One region of the Alkalihalobacillus sp. MEB130 genome, then DNA from elsewhere that is predicted to be linked to it. Evidence: riboswitches for the same ligand, from Rfam matches in the RefSeq annotation. Region 1 holds a riboswitch; the other holds the start of a gene.
What was found. Region 1 has a riboswitch for cyclic di-GMP ahead of N0O92_RS17340 (hypothetical protein). Riboswitches for the same ligand answer to the same signal wherever they lie in the genome.
Positions count from the first base shown of each region.

Region 2: it holds a riboswitch for cyclic di-GMP, as region 1 does, so the genes downstream of both, N0O92_RS16725 (methyl-accepting chemotaxis protein) here and N0O92_RS17340 (hypothetical protein) in region 1, are expected to answer to the same signal.

Region 1 covers NZ_JAOANA010000018.1:90,723-94,545, reverse strand. The annotation lists gene N0O92_RS17345 (phospholipase D-like domain-containing protein) at 1-1,004, opposite strand, end outside; gene N0O92_RS17340 (hypothetical protein) at 1,586-2,602, opposite strand; cyclic di-GMP riboswitch class II at 2,709-2,792, opposite strand; gene N0O92_RS17335 (L,D-transpeptidase family protein) at 3,130-3,823, opposite strand, start outside.
Region 2 covers NZ_JAOANA010000017.1:56,702-60,524, reverse strand. The annotation lists gene nhaC (Na+/H+ antiporter NhaC) at 1-681, opposite strand, end outside; cyclic di-GMP riboswitch class I at 1,112-1,194, shown strand; gene N0O92_RS16725 (methyl-accepting chemotaxis protein) at 1,366-2,268, shown strand; gene N0O92_RS16720 (SNF2 helicase associated domain-containing protein) at 2,444-3,823, shown strand, end outside.

The DNA of each region.
Region 1 (3,823 bases):
AATAAGTTTTCCGCTTTATCTTTTAGTTCATCTAATTCTTCCAATAATTTTTTGACATCAGTCTCTGCTAATTCTGCCAGTTCGCTTTCTTTTTCATGAGCTATTTGAGAAGCTGAAGCACGGAATTCATCTACATCATCGAAGTCAGCAGAATGTTCATTCTCATTAATATATTCCATCGCATACTCCTGATTATTAAACGATAAGAATTCATCAATACTTGTATCAGTAGAATACATTAAGCAGATTTCTTCCGTTCTAAGATCCTCAACAATTTGATTAATGTCCTCAGTTTCAATTCCTAATTCTTCAAGTTGATGCATTATTCTATAACAAATACTTTCAAAGTCATCCATTGTTGATGTTAGCTTATCAAGGTTTTCAGCGAAGTGATAACTATTCATTAAATCCAGAAATTCATGGTATATCCCTCGTTCGTCATAAACACTATGGCATGACATTCGGACCTCTTCAATTATACTGGATAATAAATAGTAATTAAACTTGTACTCGATTCTTAGTTTATTTATAGAGTCGTTAGAATAATATTCTTCAGAGTTGTCTTTTAAGCGTGGAACTATAGAATTTTTAAGGGTACAAATAAAGTCGGTATCACGAGAAATAATTCCGCATTCAATGTTATTTGCTGATTCATCCGAGAAGTTAGACGAACCAATAAATACTATATTATTAGTCATAATAATCTTGGCATGATTTTTAAAATTGAAATGAGTACTGAATATAGAATCAAAATTTTCAGGATCCAGCTTATTCAGATATACATTTATAACTTCTCTAGCTCTATTTCTAGCGTTACCATAATACGTTTCAAACCTATTAGGTATATTTGTAATAATATCTACAGTGGTCGTTGAAGGTAATGTTTCTAAAGTATTGATTAAATTAGTTTTTCTCGCAGAGATATTATAAGTAAGAATGAACACATAGTCGGTATTAATAAAATCATCTAGAACTTCTTGATATGTTAGTTCACCTTGCGCCATAACAAACTCTGCTTCTCTTATAGGAATCCTAAGTATCATAAATATTTCTAACCTACCTTTACATCCATTTTAGGGAGTGATATTGCTTAAATTAATTATAATGGTTTATTGTTAGTTTCGGCTATTATAATGTTACATTTATTTCCATGTTTCACGATATAGGTAATCCAAAAGCAACAGCAACTGAGTATATTTTCGACATGGAGATGTCACTTCAAAGGTACATTCTTAAAAAACTATGAAAAATTTTATCACATACTATAAATATTAGCGAGCAATCCCAGTTGAGGAAATGCAACTAGAGAAAACCCATGGTTTGTAAATAGGTATTTACAATTCAGAAGATGTACACCTTCATTATTATTTATTGAGTCAACCTATACCAAAGTAATCCCTTAATTCCATGAAATGTTATAATATGTAAAAGTGAATTGACATTAGGGGGCGTTCTCATGTTTAAGCTTAGAGACTTTTTGTATTTAGATGAAAGAACAGTTGAAATCAAAAATCATAAAGTGTATACAAAAAATAAAAAAGCTGACCTGTTATTTAGATGAACAGATCAACTTTTTTGTATTAAATTACTTTTTTATTCCATTAACAATGTTCGTTTTAGTAACTGAATCGTAAGTGACAGTCACTTCATATACAATCCCACCAATAGTATATTCTCTAGTAGATGAATTTTGGTTTTGGGTTGTTGGGTTTGCGATGTTTCCACCGTCTAAAGTTGTAGAAACAACTTTCTTAGATGTACCATCAGAATAATTTAGTGTATAAGTTGCAATCACTTTAAATTGATTTTGTCCTTGAGCCTCTAGAGCAAGAGTGAGATCGCTTATACTTGTTACAACTACATTTTCAGCTACAGGTGCAGATGGTGCAGCAGGAACGGAGATAGAGTTAATTAATGTAACAGACTCACCAAAGAAGTTTTCATCACTTAGTTCATCAGAAGTGTAATTCAATGTACTATTAGGTATCAAGCCTGTTAAAGTAATTTCTTCCTTCTCTGTCTCGCCATTACTCAACGCTTTTACAATATCAAATGATAGTTCATACGTTCCAGTTTCTGCATCCCAAACGAAGTTAGGGCTTTCTGAACCATAATCTACGGAGTATTTAGTAATTGTAGCCCAAACATCAACATCAACTGTTGAACTGTTGTTACTATGAACTAGTCCAGCCTTTTGTCCATTATGAAACTTAGTTTCGGCTTTTACTTCAACATTTGTCAAAGAATGGCTATCTAATGAAACAGAAGTTGAGAATCCATAAGTATTGGTTTGACCCGGAATAGCCCATACGTTAGTAATCTCTTTTCCACCTACTGTGATAAACAGATTAGCTAAATCATCGCGAGCCCCATCAATGATCACTTCACCAAAGACTATTTTTGATGTACCAAAGTATCCAGTAATAGGAGAAAAGGTAATTTGAGCTGTTTCTAGTCCATTTGTATTTCTTCCGTCTTCTTGGACTACAGGATTCGAGACGGATGCTGGTGTTTTGGATGGTCCTTTTGCCATTACTCCAGTGCTCATTCCTAAAACTAAAGAACTAGTTAAAATTATTGTTCCGATTTTTTGTTTGTTCATTTCTCATTTCTCCTCTTAAATAAAATGTTTAAATAAGAGGGTCGGTTACACTACTAGCTCCAAATAGCCCAAGTGTCCATATAAAGGCTATCTTTCATAGCACCCCTAGATAGAGGTCCGGTTACACTACTAGCTCCATATAATCAAAGTGTCCAAATAGAGATTATATATCATAGCTTACCTAAAAAGTCCTATACATGGATAAGTTTCGTGGCCACGTTAATTACCTGTGTATAATTACCTACAGATTTATTATAGGTTCAGGGAAAAGAAAAAGGAATTTATTTCAATCGACAAATAGCAACAAATTTTTCGATATTGCTAAGTATAAAGTCTCGACCTTGTAGTAGATAAAAAGAACCGAAAAGCTCATTTAAACAAAGTATAAGTAAATTGAAGGTCTCTGATAATATGCAAATAAAGCCTATGGAAAGTAATTCACCTTCAACATAGAAAGTATATTAAGTTAAAAAATGGGATCGAAACAAAAAAACAGGAAATCACAACGATTTCCTGTTTTCTACTATCTAATAAATAACAACTGGATCGTAGGCACTCAGATAGTTATATACCTTTTTCATTACATCAGGTGGAACGTTAACGCAGCCATTTGATCCTGCATTGTGGTACGCATTGCTTGACCAGTTGCTTCGCCAGCTTGCGTCGTGGAATCCTTGACCGCTGTTTGTAAAGGGTGCCCAATAATCTACATCAATGGCGTAATCATCACCTGTGAGTGTGTAGGGTGTCCGTTTAAAGAGAATGTACCATACCCCTTTTAATGTATCTTGTTGTGTACTTCGGTTACCAGTAACGACATTGGTAGTTAAGACTAATTGTCCTTCTTTGTAAATCCACATCCGTTGTTCGGCAATGGATACTTCAGCATAAGTCGTACCGATGCCATAGTTTGAAGTTGTTTCATAGCCGTAGCCTTCTCCATCCCAGCCATTCCCATAAATATTAGAAGCAGAAACAAATCCTTCTCCAGTTTGAAAAGCTTCTTGGATCGCGGTTGTTTCTCTTTCAATATTAAGTGCCCAACCATACCCTTCTCCTTTAACCGAAATATCTTGACCTGAGTGTGTTTTAAAAGAGAAGTCTTTGCCTAAGGTTGAGTGAGAGTCATTAATCTCAGAAATTTTTTCAAGAATCGTATCTGAATGAATCAATACATCCATTTCTTCTGACAAAGAGGCATTTACAATAAGTTCTTTAGCC
Region 2 (3,823 bases), on a different contig from region 1:
TTCTTGTAAGGAAGTAAGCATTTCCTCCATACTTTCAGGATTGACTGTTGTATTTGTACGTCCAATGATAATAAATAAGATAAGTGAGATTGCAAAAGCAGGGATACCAACCCACAACATATGACGTATATGTTCAAATAAATCCGTTTTGGCAACAGATGATGCGAGATTGGTTGTATCGGATAATGGAGACAACTTATCGCCCACTAAAGAACCAGAAATAACCGCTCCTGCTACCATCGCCATAGGAATACCTAGAATCGTTCCTACAGCCATAAACGCAACACCGATGGTAGAGACCGTTGTAAAGGCGCTTCCTACTGATATACCCATAATCGCCGTTGCGATGAAGGCACTTGGTAAGAAATAATCAGTTGAAACAATTTGAAAACTATACGCTATCAACGTAGGAATCGTTCCCGATGCCATCCAGACGGCAATAAGGACCCCAATTAGCATGAAGATCATAATTGGTACGATACCTGATTTTACCCCTTTAATCATTCCCTCTTCCAAAGCAGGCCATGGTACACGTTTTAGTAGTCCATAGCCAATAATAAGGATAATTACTATGAAAATCGGTACATGCGGATGTGCAGCGAAGTGAATTAGCGAAACCCCGATCACACTTAAAATCATTCCAATAATAAGAAGAGCTTCCCATCCTCTTAATTTAATCATTTTCTTTCTTCCTTCCTAAGCCATACCTTTGAAACATAGTTTAAAAAGATACGAATACTTTCAAAATATAATAGATTTGTTCCTTAGCACAAGAACGCTTAAACGCTTTTAAGTGTTAAAGTAAACATACGTGTAACTATAAAGAGACTTTTAAGAGAAGTCAACTAGTAGATTTGAAACTGAGTAAGTAATACTTTTCAACTAATCGAGAAGATTTCGCCTCTTCAATTTTATCCATGCTTATAAGTTATACTTGCAAGCTCAGCCGTGGTCCAAAAAGATAAACACTGAGAGATACTACCTGAATTTGGATATTTTACAACGCTAATGGACTTTTCCCCCAAAATTTCTTTTTATGATATTATGGAAGTAAATAGTAAGAATAACGATTAGTTTCATCTAAATCGACTTTACTAGATGACAACAACTTAATAGAAAAAGGCAAAACTTTCGAAAGGGAGTGACGCAAAGCTACGGGCCTAACTCTTACGACATGGTCGCCGGGCTACCAAAGGAATAGATCGAAACCATTTGGCAAAACAGGTTTCTTTTTTTATGGACAGAAATGAGAAGGAAATGGCTAGTCTGTATACAACTTTTTCTTGTAAGAGATGAAGATTAACGTTTATGGAAGTCTATGTACGAATGAACAAATCATGAGCAAATAATAGAGGAGTTATAAGAATGAGCCATATTAGTGTACTATCAAAAATTGTGAATCAAGAAGCTGCATTAGAAGCACTCAATCGATCTTATGCGATGATTACGTTTAACTTGAATAAAGAGGTTCTTTGGGCAAACGAGAACTTTGCTAAAGGAATGGGATATGCAGCAGAAGAACTAATCGGATTGAGCCATAAACGTTTTTGTGTTCCGGAATTTGCCAACAGTAGCGAGTATGAGGAATTCTGGGGAAAATTAAAAAGTGGACAAAACTTCAATGAGAAAATTTTACGAGTCAAAAAAGGTGGTGAGCCGATTTGGCTACATGCTTCTTATTCGCCTGTGCTGAATGAAGAAGGAGTCGTCGTCGCTGTCTTAAAATTGGCTAGCGATATAACGGATCGAGAGCAAACGGTAAATGATCTCGTAGAAAAGCTACAGCATATTTCAGAAACCCTTCAAGAGAGCTCAAAAAAAGGGATCGAAACGATTATGAGTGTTTCTTCAAATACAGATGTTGTCACAAATGACTCAAATAAAAACATTGAAATTCTCGAAAACTTAAGTGATCAAATAAAGTTAGTTAAAGTCAGTTTAAAAAACATTCGTGACATATCTGCCCAGACGACCGTTTTATCTCTCAATGCCGGGATAGAAGCGGCAAGAGCAGGTGAACATGGCAGAGGATTTAATATAGTCGCTATTGAAGTGAAAAAGCTATCTGATCGAGTCAAATCAGTGGTAGAAGAGATTCATTGCAATATCGAAGCAATGACAACAGAAATCGAAAAAATCGGCAAGACCCAAACCAATATACAGAAAAACCAAATGCTGATCAACGAAGCCGTTGAAGAGTTTAACAACATGAAAGAAAATTCAAGCCGATTAAAAGAAGGAGCCGAAGCGTTTAAGGAAATTCTTTAGAGAGGAAAATCCTGGGAGTGGGTCAATTCAAGGTATTACCTACTTAAGTAAGCGAAAGAAAGCTCATAGAGATCATGATTCATCATAGCGTGATGCCATAAGCTTGACCTTTTTTGTTCATTCAAATTGTGATAGGGTTTAATTAACGACGAAATCAAAGAAGAGAGCGGAAGTCATGGAGATGAAACTAACTCACAAGATGATTAAAGAAATATGCGGTACGGTCTCCTATAAAAAAGGGGACTCTTTTTATCGTTCCAATAAAGTGACATTTCAAGAGTACAGCTTTGATTTCTGTAAGGCGACCGTTAGCGGGAAGGAAGACTTTCATGTCACCATTGAAAAAGGAGAAGCTGGGGACATTCAGATGACATGCAGTTGTCCTACCTTAGCCAATTTTCAAAAAAGCTGCCAACATATTGCGGCCGTTTTACTTTCGATTTATGATCTGCAACGTCAAGGAACATCTCCTTTACGTGTACAAGCCGAATTAGCTGCCTATGGTGAGTTAACAAAAGACTTTATCTCTCTTTTTCAAGAAAAAGTAACACAATCAAGTGGCCAGCAACGTTATTTTGAAAAAAGGGAAGTTCTGAATGTCAGGTTTACCATTAAACCTGTTTTGATCGGAAGAAATCAGCTCTTCCTTGGAATGGAAGTTGAGATCGGGAAGACCAAAGTACAAAACATACGAGAGTTTCTAGAAAATGTGAAACAAGGTAAACCTAGTGTAGGTATCTATGACCCGAGCATTCACTGTTTCTCCGAGGAAACAGATGCCGTTATACAACAGCTTATTAAGATTATTCATGATGAAAAAGCCTTTCTCGAAGCAATGCCTGCTGATACGAATCAGACATTACTGATTCCGCCATCCTCTAGGGAGGACCTTATCGCTTTATTCTCAAAAGCCCCATTCATTTCGCTTATGCATGATGGTCATGCATTTGAACGATTCAAACTGGTGGAAGGGGCACCTCCTATCCAGTTTACACTTAAAGAAACCGAGGGTCTCGATTATCAATTGGCAATCAAAGGGTTTGAGCGAATGAGTGTTTTACCACTTTATCGTTTGGTGTTGTGTGGAGGGGACGTGTTTTTGCTAGAGGAAAAAGATTGCGATCGATTATTTGAGTTAAAACAAATGCTATCGTCCCCAGATAAAAATATCGTTCCAATTCCACAGGGAAAAATTGAACTTTTTCTTACAGAAATTGTGCCTGGTCTGAAAAAAATTGGTGAGGTCCACCTTTCAAAAGTGGTGTCTCAGAAGTTGTTGAAAGCCCCACTTGTTGCCAAGCTCTACTTGGATCGTTTGAGAAATCGACTTCTTGCAGGACTGGAATTTCATTATGACAATATTCTGATTCAACCATTAGAAAGTCGAGACATTGCTAGAGGACCGATGGTGATTAGAGATGTGGAAAAAGAAGGGGAAATCTTGCAATTAATGGAGCAAAGCGGGTTTTCCAAAACAGATGGTGGTTATTTCATGCAAAATGAAATGCTTGAGTACGAATTTTTATACCATGTCGTTCCGAAGCTTAAACAACAA